One region of the Leifsonia sp. EB41 genome, then DNA from elsewhere that is predicted to be linked to it. Evidence: predicted binding sites of a transcription regulator. Region 1 holds the regulator's gene; the other holds the start of a gene.
What was found. The regulator HspR, encoded in region 1, represses chaperone genes until heat shock. The targets are predictions, from matches to a motif close to AAGTTGAGTCNNNNNGACTCAACTT.

Region 1 (6,042 bases):
CACGTTCGTGGCGGGGAGCACGAGGTACTCGGCGAACGCGCCGTCGCGCTGCACGCCCACGCCCTGGGTGCGGATGCACATCTGGCGGCGGCCGGCGCGGCAGTTGCGGCAGGTGCCGCAGACGATGTGACCCTCGCCGGAGACCTTGTCGCCGACCTCCACGTCGTGGACGAGGGAGCCGACCTCCACGACCTCGCCGTAGAACTCGTGGCCGGGGACCAGCGGCGCGGCGACGGCGGACGCCGCCCAGTCGTCCCACCGCAGAATGTGCAGGTCGGTGCCGCAGATGCCGGTGCGCAGCACCCGGATCTTGACGTCCTCCGGCCCGATCACGGGCTCCGGAACCTCGACCAGTGCCAGGCCGGGCGCGGCTTCGCTCTTGAACAGGGCCTTCATGTTCGCCATCCTCGTGGGGTCGTGCGTGTGCGTCTTCGCTGTGGCCGCCGTGCCTTGTGAGCGTGGAGGCCGCGCACCAGCCTACCCGCGGCGCGGGCGGGTGCGGCGCAGATGACGGACACGCGTGCGCGTCGGTAAGCTCTCCGCCATGACGGGCGAACTGGTCGGGAGCAGCGCAGGCGGCGCCGCCGTCCCCGTTCCAGGCGCCCGGCCCTGGACCGACGCCGACAGCGCGCTCTGGCACACCGCGCGCATCCTCGACGCGGTGGCGGGCGGCGTCGTGCCCGACCAGGGAATCCGCACGCTGTTCCCGCTGCACGACGGGGAGGTCGCGCTCGCGCAGGGCACGTACACGCTCGACTCGATGCGGGCGCTCGGCGACGGCAGCTACCAGCGCACCGGCTCGTACGCGTTCGGCTTCGGCGTGGTCGGCCTGGCGGTGACGGCCGGCACGCTGGCCGCCAACGCCTCGCGGAACAACGCCGCCCGCGCGCAGGCCGCGGCCGACGCGCAGGTGGTCTGGCGGCCCGACCACGCGGGGCTGCTGACGGTCACCAACCTCGGCTTCTTCATCGTCACCAGCACCGGCACGTTCTGGTGGGAGTGGGCGTCCGTGGACCTCATGCAGGTGGTCGCGTTCAACACGGTCGTACTGCAGGGCCGCTCGGATCGGGGCCCCGTCACCTGGCGCGTCTACTCCTACTGGGCGGAGCTGCTGTTCGTGCTGTGGGCGCAGGCCCGGCATCCCGGCCACCCGCAGCTCGCCGGCCGGGCATGGCTTCCGGAGCGGTGGGAGGCGTGGGCCGGGTCGGTGGGGCACCCGCTTCCGGCCGCGCAGCGTTAGAGTGCGGACATGAAGCGCGCACTCATCGTGATCGACGTGCAGAACGAGTACGTCACCGGCAACCTGAAGATCTGCCACCCTGACCTGATGACCTCGATCCCGAACATCGAGGTCGCGATGGACGCGGCCGCCGACCACGACGTGAAGCTCGTGCTCGTGCAGCACATCGAGGACGAGGGGTCGCCGGTGTTCGCGCGCGGCTCGGAGGGCGCGGCCCTGCACTCGTCGGTCGCCGACCGGAAGCCGGACCTCCTGGTCACGAAGCAGGGCGTCTCCTCGTTCGCGGGCACCCAGCTCGAGCAGTGGCTGCGCTCGGAAGGCATCGACACCGTCACGATCGCCGGCTACATGACCCAGCACTGCTGCGCAGGGACGGCCCGCGACGCGGCGGCGCTCGGCTTCACGGTGGAGTTCCTGTCCGACGCGACCGGGACGCTCGACCTCGTCAACGAGGCCGGGTCGATCTCGGCGGACGCCCTCCACATCAGCGTGCTGGTGACGATGGACTCGGAGTTCGCCGCCGTCGCGACCACCGAGGAGTGGACGCTGGCGGTGGAGGCCGGCGACACCCTCCCGGTCTCGAACCTCTGGGACAGCACGGGCCACGCGCGGGTGCCGGGCAAGCACGAGGAGCTGCACAAGCTGATGCGGGAGGTCCGCGCGGGCATCGACAGCGACATCGCCGCCGAGGAGGCGCGCGAGTTCCGCAACACGCTGTACGTCGGCCAGGGCGCCTCCACGTCGCTCTGACCACGGGTTCTCCTGAGCAGATCCGCAGGCCCGCGGGCGCTCACCTGAGAGCGCGCTCCACGCCGTCCCCCGCCCGGTGAACGCTGCGTGAAGCCTGGGCGAGCAGTTGCGCCGGGACATGGTGGCTCCCGCGCGCGCGGGCCACGATCGACGAGGTTGAACGCCCCCGTTCGGGGGCGACCTCTCGAAAGGATGCTGATGGCCCCCATCAGACGGACCGCACGCCCCCGGGTCCTCGCAGCGAGCGCCGCCATCGCCGGCGGAGCGCTGCTCGTCGGCGTCACCGCCGCGCCCTCCCTCGCCGACGAAGGCCAGGGCCACGGCGCCCGCGCCGACGTGAAGCACGTGCTCCTCCTCTCGGTGGACGGCCTCCACCAGAAGGACCTCGACTGGTACGTCCGCACGCACCCCGCGTCCGCGATGGCGGCCCTGGCGGCGCACGGCACCGACTACACGAACGCCTCCACCCCGGTCCCCTCCGACTCGTTCCCCGGGATGGTCGCCCAGGCCACCGGCGGCAACCCGGGCACCACGGGTGTCTACTACGACGACACCTTCAACCACGCGCTCCTGCCCGCCGGCACGACGAACTGCGTCGGCGTGAAGCCGGGCGCGGAGGTCGCCTTCACCGAGGCCGCCGACAAGAACCAGGCGAGCATCGACGCCGGTCAGGGTCTCGCCGGGCTCCCCGGCAGCATCCTGTCGATGACGGGCACCCCCGCCAGCCTGCTCGACCCCGCGCAGCTTCCGGTCGACCCTGCCACGTGCAAGCCGGTCTACCCGCACCAGTACATCAAGGTGAACACGATCTTCGAGGTCGCCAAGCAGGCCGGCCTCCACACGGCGTGGAGCGACAAGCACCCCGCCTACGAGATCCTCAACGGCCCGTCGGGCACCGGGGTCGACGACCTCTTCACCCCGGAGATCAACAGCAACGCCGCCGCGCCGTTCACCGGCGACTGGACGCAGGACAACCTGGCGACGCAGCAGTACGACGGCTACAAGGTTCAGGCCGTGCTCAACGAGATCGACGGCAAGGACCACTCGGGCACGAAGCCCGAGCCTGTGCCCGGGATCTTCGGCATGAACTTCCAGACGGTCTCGACCGCGCAGAAGCTGCCGACCTCGGACGGGCTGACCGGAGGCTACCTCGCCGACGGCTCTACCCCTGGCCCGCTGCTGACCAAGGCGCTCGGCTACATCGACGCGTCGCTGGGCGCGTTCACCGCCGAGCTGAAGAAGACCGGGCACGCGGATGACACGACGATCATCCTGTCGGCCAAGCACGGCCAGTCCCCGACGAACCCGGCCGCCCTCAAGCGCGTCCCCGACGGGCCGATCATCGCCGGTCTGAACGCGGCGTGGAAGGCCGCCCACCCGGCCGCGGGCGACCTGGTCGCGTTCTCGACGGACGACGACATCATGCAGCTCTGGCTGAACGACCACACGCAGGTCGCAGCCGACTTCGCCAAGCAGTACCTGGCGACGCACACCGCTGCGGGCAACACCATCACGAAGGCGCCGGTCACGGTGCCGGCCTCCGGCCTCACCACGATCTACGCCGGACCGGGCGTCGCGAAGTACTTCGGCACCGCGAACACCGACCCGCGCATCCCGGACGTGCTCGGCATCGCGCAGACCGGCGTCGTCTACACGGGCGGCACCGCGAAGATCGCGGAGCACGGCGGCGCGAGCGCCGACGACCGCAACGTCCCGATCCTGGTTTCGGCCCCGGGCGCGAAGCACGCGCAGCGGATCGGCGCCCCGGTCGAGACGACGCAGATCGCGCCCACCATCCTGAGCCAGCTCGGGCTCGACCCGCGCGCCCTCCAGGCGGTGAAGATCGAGGGGACGAAGGTCCTCCCCGCTTCGAAGCGCTAACGGACACGACTGAGGGGCACGTTGTTGTCACTTTCCACACGGAAAAGTGACAACGACGTGCCCCTCGGCGTTTGGGGCGCTAGCGCTCGAGCGGGCGCCAGACCACGATCTGGTTGCTGCGGCGGACGCGGGTGCCGGCGCGCATGGAGACGACCTCCCCCTCCGATCCGGCGGCGAAGACGCGCCGACCGGGGCGGTTGAGCAGCTCGTCGGCGAGCGCCGACTCCAGGTCGCGCACCCGGTCGCTCAGCGCGTTGACGTGATCCTCCAGCTCCAGGATGCGGCGGATGCCCTCCAGGCTGACGCCCTCGGAGCCCAGCCGCGCGATCTCGCGGAGCTTCTCGACGTCGCGCATCGAGTAGCGGCGCGACTTGCCGGCCGTCCGGCCGGGGCTCACGAGCCCGAGCCGGTCGTACTGCCGGAGCGTCTGCGGGTGCATGCCCGCCAGCTCGGCGGCGATCGAGATCACGAAGACCTGCGTGTTCTCGTCCATGGCTAGCCCCGAGCCTTGGCCAGGATGTCCTCTCGCGGGTTCTCGTCGGGAAGCTTCTCGGCGAAGGCCTCGAGAGCCTCCTTGGCGTCACTGGACAGGTGCGACGGGACAGCGACCTGCACGACGGCGAGGAGGTCACCCGTGCCCTTCGCCGTCTGCACGCCCCGGCCCTTCACCCGCAGCACGCGGCCGCTCGGGGTGCCGGGGGCGACGCGCAGTTTGACCGGCTCGCCGCCGAGCGTCGGCACCTCGATGGTCGCGCCGAGCGCGGCCTCCGCGAAGGTGACCGGCACGGTGACGCGGAGGTTCAGGCCGTCGCGCTCGAACACGGGATGCTTGCGCACGGCCACGGTGAGGACGATGTCGCCGGCCTCCCCGCCGTCCGGGCTGGGCTGGCCCTTGCCGCGCAGCTTGATCTTCTGGCCGTCGGCCACGCCCGCCGGGATCTTCACCTTGAACGGCTTGCCGTCCGCGGCCTGGAGGCTGATGGTCTCGCCCTTGGTCGCGGTGAGGAAGTCGATGGTGGTGTGAGCGGTCACGTCGTTGCCGCGGGTCGGGCCGCCGTAGCCGCGGTAGCCGCCGCTCGTCGTGCCGAACCGACCGTTGCCGAAGAGGCCGCCGAAGACGTCGTCGAAGCCGCCCTGGCCGCCCTGCTGGAATGTGTAGCCGCGCTGGCCGCCCTGGCCGCCGAACATCCCGCCGAACACGTCGTCGAAGCCGCCCTGGCTGCTCGAACCCGGAGCGGTGAACCGCGCGCCGGAGCCCATCGCGCGGATCTGGTCGTACTCCTTGCGCTGCTCGGGGTCGGCGAGCACCGAGTGGGCCTCGCTGATCTCCTTGAACTTGGCCTCCGCCGCCGGGTCGCCCGGGTTGGAGTCCGGGTGGTACTTGCGCGCGAGCTTGCGGTACGTCTTCTTGAGGTCCGCCTCGCTGACGTCCTTGGAGACGCCTAGGACCTTGTAGAAGTCCTTGTCGAACCAGTCCTGGCTTGCCACGGCGCCTCCTCTCCTGCCTGTGCTGTCGTGGTCGCCGCCCTCGTGGGGCGCGTCGTCTGTGTCGAAGTCTGCATGTGTCGTGGCGCGAGGAGCGGCGGGACACGCATCCCGCCGCTCCTGGCGCTCATCGTCCGGCCGGTCAGGCCGGGGTGGCGACGACCACCTTGGCCACCCGGACCACGGTGGAGCCCAGCCGGTAGCCCGTCTCCACCACCTCCGCGACGGTGTCGGCCGTCACGCCGGGGGTGGGCTGCTGGAAGATCGCCTCGTGGACCTGCGGGTCGAAGGGCTCGCCCTTCTCGCCGTAGGGGGTGAGGCCGAGCCGCTCGACCGCGGTGCGCAGCTTGGCCGCGATGGTCGCGAACGCGCTGCCCTCCGTGAGGTCGCCGTGCTTGTCGGCGCGCTCCACGTCGTCGAGCACCGGGATGAGACCCTTGACGGCGTCCCCGATCGCGCGCTCGCGCTCGATCTCCCGGTTGGCCTCGGTGCGCTTGCGGTAGTTCGCGTACTCCGCGGTCACCCGCTGGAGGTCGGCGAGCCGCTCCGCCGCGAGCTGGTCGGACGTGGTCTGACCGGAGAGGATGTCGAGGTCGTCGTCCGACAGGACGCTCGCCTCCTCCTCGTCGGCCGGACCGACGTCCACCAGCTCCTCGTGCGAGAGGTCGTGCTCGTCGCGCTGCGGC
Region 2 (6,042 bases), 1.8 Mb from region 1:
AGCCACGTCGCGAGCGCGTCGATCTCGGCGCGTACCGCATCCCGGACCTCCGGGGTGAACGGCTCGTCCTCGTGGATTGCGGTCACGCGCAGCACTCCCGCCTTGCGGTCGGCGGCGGCGTCGAGCTTGCCGATCAGCCGGTCGCCGTGCAGGATCGGCAGCGCGAAGTAGCCCCAGCGGCGCTTGGCCGCGGGCTTGTACATCTCCAGCAGGTAGTCGAACCCGAACATCTCCTTCGTGCGCACCCGGTCGTGCACCAGCCGGTCGAACGGCGACAGCAGCGCGGTGCGGCCGGCGAACGGGAGGCCGACGGCGGCCGGGTCCACCCGCCACTCCAGCGTGCTTCCGTCGACGGTCGCCGGCTCGCCCGCCTCGCCGACCAGGGCGCGGCGGGCGATGCCGAGCGAGCGCAGCCTGCGCTCGTCGCGCAGCAGGGCGGCCTCCGCTTCCGGCACCACTTCGATTCCGGCCGGGTAGACGCGCTCGCCCAGGTCCCAGGTGCGCTGGCGGCCGATCCGGCCGGCGACGGCGACCTCACCGCGGCCCTGCAGCAGTTCGAGCAGGCGGGTGACGTTCTGGTTGTGCGTCCAGCCGGTCGACTCCCACGGCACGGCGGCGGTGTCCGGGATGTCCTTGGACAGCGTCGGGCCGCGGTCGCGCAGCAGCGCGAGCACATCGCGGCGGAACGCGTCGTTGGCGTCCAGCCACTGCTGGGCGCGCGGCAGCCGCTCCGAGGGCCAGCGCGACATCCGGTCGAGGTGGAGGCCGAGGTCGGACACCGGCCGGACCATCGCGAACGGCGGCGTGACGGGATCGTCCATCGCCTTCACCTCGTAGAGCAGCCGGTCGGACTCCAGCGCCGCCACCAGGGTCTCCGGCCGGTACGCCGCGCCGAGGCGCGTGTACGCGATGAGGTCGGCGCTCGGGGCGATCACCGCGGTGGGGTCGAGCTGGAGGAAGGTCAGGCTCTCGGCGAGGGGCACGAGCCCGGCGGCCCGGTCGGCGTCCAGGCGTTGCGCGCGCACGGCGATCCGGCGCGCTTCGTCGCGGTCCAGGGTGACGGCCATGCCCCCACGCTAGCGGCGGCCGCCGACGACGGGGCGCTGCGGCTTACGACTCGACGCGCGACTTCTCGACGCGCGACTTCCGCCGCCGCAGCGCGATCGCCCGCACCAGCACCGGTCCGACCGAGATCACGACGATCCCGATGAGCACGATGTCCAGGTACTTCGACACGAAGTCCGCGACGCCCGGGATGTGGCCGAGGCCGAAGCCGATGAGCGTGACGGCGGCGGCCCAGACCGCGGCGCCGATCACGTTGAAGAGGCTGAAGACGCCGTGGCGCATCCGGCCGACCCCGGCCGCGACCGGCGCGAAGGTGCGGACCACGGGCACGAAGCGGGCGACCACGACAGCGCCGCTGCCGTACTTGTCGAAGAATCCCTGCGTGCGCGCGACGCTCGCCCGGCTGAACACCCCGGACTCGCGCCGATCGAACACGGCCGGCCCGGACTTCCGGCCGATCAGGTAGCCGACCTCGCCTCCCGCGGTCGCGGCGATGGCGACGGCCACGATCACCAGCCAGAGCGGCTGCGGGATGTGCCCGGTGAGCGTGAGCACGCCCGCGAAGAACAGCAGGGTGTCGCCGGGCAGGAAGAAGCCGAGCAGCAAGCCGGTCTCGGCGAAGACGATCGCGCAGATGCCGAGCAGCGCCCAGGGACCTGCGGCCTGGATGAGGCCCTGCGGGTCGAGGAGGCCGGTATGGACGAGGACGCCGGCGGCGGCCAGTGCGTGGGGGGTCATGGGGTCCTTTCGTACAGCGAGATCAGCTCGCGATGCGTCGCGATCCGCGTGGAGGTCTCGTGGAAGCCGAGAGCGGTGAGGTCGGCGACGCCGTAGTCGTCGACCGAGCCGGGGGAGGAGGCGTATTCGATCAGCCAGACCCGGTCGACGCCGTCGAACCGGCCGAGAGCGGCGGCCTGCCGCACACTGTACGCGCTGTCGTGCCAGGAGCTGGTCTTGGCGGCCGGGAGGTCGAGCGCGACGTCCGTCGTGTCCGCGAAGCCGGCGGGGTAGGTGTGCTCGGCGAGGCGGGGGCGCTTGGACGGCTTGGTCGACTCGTCGAACACGACCGCGTCGCCGGGGCGGGCGTGCGTCCCGATCGCGGCGGAGACCTCCGCCCAGTCGCTCTGATTCTTGGCGTAAGGCGTGCGCTCCGCCACGTAGACGGGGACGCACAGGGCGAGCACGAGCACACCGGCGATCACGCCCGCCCAGCGCCGCCACCGGAGGATGTCGTCCACCCCGCACGCGATCAGGAGCGCCGCCGCCGGCGCGCAGAACGACACGTACCGGGCGGTGAAGTCGGGCACGACCGCCTGCACGGCGATCAGGATGACGGGCGGCAGGAGCAGCCAGACCAGGGCGACGCCGACGAGCGACGGGGCGCGCGACTCCGTGAGGGCGAGGAACCGCTCCCCGCGAGCGCGCGCCGTCACCGACCGCTGCCGGATCGCGATCGCAGCGGCCAGGACGATGAGCGCCCAGGCCGCGATCCCGAGCGGCCAGGAGTCGCCGAACCACAGCCCGCTGAACAGGGTCTGCGGCGCCAGCTGCTGCACGGCGCCGAGGTAGGAGATCTGGTTGTGCTGGCCGATCGCGAGGACGAGGAGCGGCACGACGGCCAGCACCGCCCCGCCGACCGCGATCAGCAGGCCACGGACGGTGCGGCGCGGCGGCCGGCAGACCGCGACGATCGCGGCGTGGACCACCACGAACAGGATCGTGTAGAGGAAGAAGTACGTCCCGACCGCGAGCAGCACGCCGTAGCCGACGAACCACGCCGCCCGCGGGCGCTCACGGTCGAGCGCGGCGACGAGCAGCACGGTCAGCCACGCGACGATCGCCGCCGAGAACGCGAACGAGCGAGCCTCCTCGCCCATGTATGTGACGCGGGGGAGGATCGCGCAGACCAGGCCGGCGATGACCGCCGTGCGGGTGTCCCGCAGGCGCGCCGCCAGCAGTACGACCGCCGCTGTGGCGAGCCCGACCACGATCGCGCTCGGCAGCCGCACGGCGAACGGCGAGAACCCGAACAGGTCGCCCCAGAAGTGCAGGCCGAGATAGTAGGTGCCGTGCACGGCGTCCACGTGGCCGAGCATCTGGAACAGCGACGGCAGCGGGCGCTGGGCGGACATGATGCTGGTGGCCTCGTCGCCCCACAGCGACGGGATGCCGGAGCCGATGGCGGAGAGCACGGTCGCGAGCACGCCGAACAGCGCGGCGAGCACCGCGGGGCGGGTGAGGGACGCGGCACTCCGGGCGGGGGCCGGCCGCAGCATCGTGACAGACAGGTCGGCACCGTCCTTTCGAATCAGCGGCCGTTCCCAGTCAATCCCCATCGTCCCAAGAAAAGTCCAAGACGGCGGTGAACGCGGAATAAAGGTTTCCCCCGAGCGTTGAACTTGAGTGCAACCAACTCAACTTTAGGAAAACAGGAGATCAGGTGCCCGAGAACTTCACCCCTGAGAGCGGCAGCGAGAACTCGTTCGACGAGTTCCTCTCGCGCTACCTCGCGGGCGAGCGCGCCCGTGCCGCGCGCTCCATCGACATCAGCCGGTTCCTCAGCCGGCGCACGCAGGAACTCCTCGCCGAGGCGGGCCGTTACGCGCTCGAGCACGGCCACCGCGAGCTCGACGCCCTGCACATCCTCCGCGTGATGGCCGGGCAGGAGCCCGCGTCCGACGCCATGCGCCGCATCGGCGTCGACCCGACCGCGGTCGCCGACGCCGCCGAGCAGCGCCTCCCCGCCTCCGGCGAGTCCATCGACGCTGACGGCGCCGCGATCACGGCGTCCGCCCAGCGCGTGCTGTTCCACGCCTACCAGGTGGCCCGCGCCTCCGGTGCGACCTACATCGACCCTGAGCACCTCTTCTTCGCTCTCGTGATCGGTCAGGACGCGCCCGCCGGGCAGGTCCTCCAGGCCGCCGGCGTCACCCCGGACGCCCTCACCAACGCCATGCGGCAGTCCGCCACGGTCGGCGCGGGAGCCCAGGAGGCCGCAGAGCCGGCCGGCGACTCCGAGACCCCGATGCTCGACCAGTTCGGCACCGACCTGACCGAGCTCGCGCGCGACGGCAAGCTGGACCCGGTCATCGGCCGGCTCGACGAGATCGAGCAGACCGTCGAGATCCTCTCCCGCCGGACCAAGAACAATCCCGTCCTGGTCGGCGAGGCCGGCGTCGGCAAGACCGCGATCGTGGAGGGCCTGGCCCGCGCGATCGTCGCCGGCGAGGTGCCAGAGCAGCTGCTCGAGAAGAAGGTGGTCGCGCTCGACCTCGCCGGAATGGTCGCGGGCACCCGCTACCGCGGAGACTTCGAGGAGCGGCTCACGAAGCTCATGGACGAGATCAGCGCGGGCAAGGACGAGCTGATCGTGTTCGTGGACGAGCTGCACACCGTGGTCGGCGCCGGAGGCTCCGGCGAGTCCGGCGGCATGGACGCGGGCAACATCCTCAAGCCGCGCCTGTCGCGCGGCGACCTCCACCTGGTGGGGGCCACCACGCTCAAGGAGTACCGCCGCATCGAGAAGGACCCGGCGCTGGAGCGCCGCTTCCAGCCGGTGATGGTCGGCGAGCCGAGCGTCGAGGACGCCGTGCTCATCCTGGACGGCCTGCGCGCCGCGTACGAGGAGCACCACGCCGTCACGTACACGCCGGAGGCGATCCGCGCGGCGGTGGAGCTGTCCAACCGCTACATCTCCGACCGGTTCCTGCCCGACAAGGCGATCGACCTGATCGACCAGGCCGGCGCCCGGCTGCGGCTGTCGCTCGGCAAGCGCGTCGACGCGTCCGAGCTGATGCAGCGCCTGGCGACCCTGGAGTCCGAGAAGAACTCCGCCGTCGCCGCCGAGCACTACGAGGAGGCGTCCCGCCTGCGCGACGAGATGGAGGCCGTGCAGCACGGGATCGACGAGCTCGGGAAGGCCCCGCGCCACGCCGCAGAGGCGGTCGTGGACGAGGTCGAGATCGCGGCGATCGTCTCCCGGGCGACCGGCATCCCGGTGTCCCGCATCGGCGACGCCGACCGCGAGCGCCTCGCCGCGCTGGAGTCGGAGCTGCACGCGCGCGTCATCGGCCAGGACGACGCCGTGACCGTCGTCGCGAAGGCCGTGCGCCGCAACCGCACCGGCCTCGGCGACGAGCGCCGCCCGGTGGGCTCGTTCCTGTTCCTCGGCCCGACCGGCGTCGGCAAGACCGAGCTGGCCAAGTCGCTGGCGGAGTCGCTGTTCGGGGACGACAAGGCGATGATCCGGTTCGACATGAGCGAGTTCGGCGAGCGCCACACTGTCGCCCGTCTGGTCGGCGCCCCTCCCGGATACGTCGGCTACGACGAGGCCGGCCAGCTCACCGAGCGCGTGCGCCGCAACCCGTACTCGGTGGTGCTGTTCGACGAGATCGAGAAGGCGCACCCCGACGTGTTCAACCTGCTGCTGCAGGTTCTGGACGACGGTCGCCTGACCGACGGCCAGGGCCGAACGGTCGACTTCCGCAACACGGTCGTCATCATGACCTCCAACCTGGGCTCGGAGTTCCTGGCCTCGCGCAGCGGCGCCCTCGGCTTCGTGCCGGTCGGCTCGGGCGGGTTCGCCTCCGACAAGGACATCCGCGACCGGGTGATGGGCAAGCTTCGGGAGGCCATGCGTCCCGAGTTCCTGAACCGCATCGACGAGATCGTGCTGTTCCGCAAGCTGGACGCCGAGCAGCTCCGCGACATCGTCCGCCTGCTGCTGCAGGCGACGGCGGCCCGGCTGGCGCACCGGTTCATCGGCTTCGAGGTGACGGACGCGGCCGTGGAGTGGATCGCGGAGGCCGGCTACGAGCCGGAGTACGGCGCCCGTCCGCTGCGCCGCGTCATCCAGCGCGAGGTGGACGACCGGATCGCCGAGCTGATGGTGGCGGGCAGCGTCGCGGACGGCGGGACCGTCCTGGTCGACGCCGTCGACGGGGCGCTGCAGGTGCACCCGCGGGCGGTGTACGCGGC

Region 2: ABH923_RS18270 (ATP-dependent Clp protease ATP-binding subunit) is a predicted target of HspR. The motif match lies at 3,462-3,486, and genes of this name have one in related genera.

The regions. Positions count from the first base shown of each region.
Region 1 covers NZ_JBGCCJ010000001.1:1,936,182-1,942,223, forward strand. The annotation lists gene tdh (L-threonine 3-dehydrogenase) at 1-396, opposite strand, end outside; gene ABH923_RS09440 (hypothetical protein) at 545-1,240, shown strand; gene ABH923_RS09445 (cysteine hydrolase family protein) at 1,250-1,990, shown strand; gene ABH923_RS09450 (alkaline phosphatase family protein) at 2,189-3,871, shown strand; gene ABH923_RS09455 (heat shock protein transcriptional repressor HspR) at 3,951-4,364, opposite strand; gene ABH923_RS09460 (DnaJ C-terminal domain-containing protein) at 4,367-5,359, opposite strand; gene ABH923_RS09465 (nucleotide exchange factor GrpE) at 5,499-6,042, opposite strand, start outside.
Region 2 covers NZ_JBGCCJ010000001.1:3,704,772-3,710,813, forward strand. The annotation lists gene ABH923_RS18255 (DNA glycosylase AlkZ-like family protein) at 1-1,067, opposite strand, end outside; gene ABH923_RS18260 (DedA family protein) at 1,111-1,803, opposite strand; gene ABH923_RS18265 (glycosyltransferase family 39 protein) at 1,800-3,401, opposite strand; gene ABH923_RS18270 (ATP-dependent Clp protease ATP-binding subunit) at 3,506-6,042, shown strand, end outside.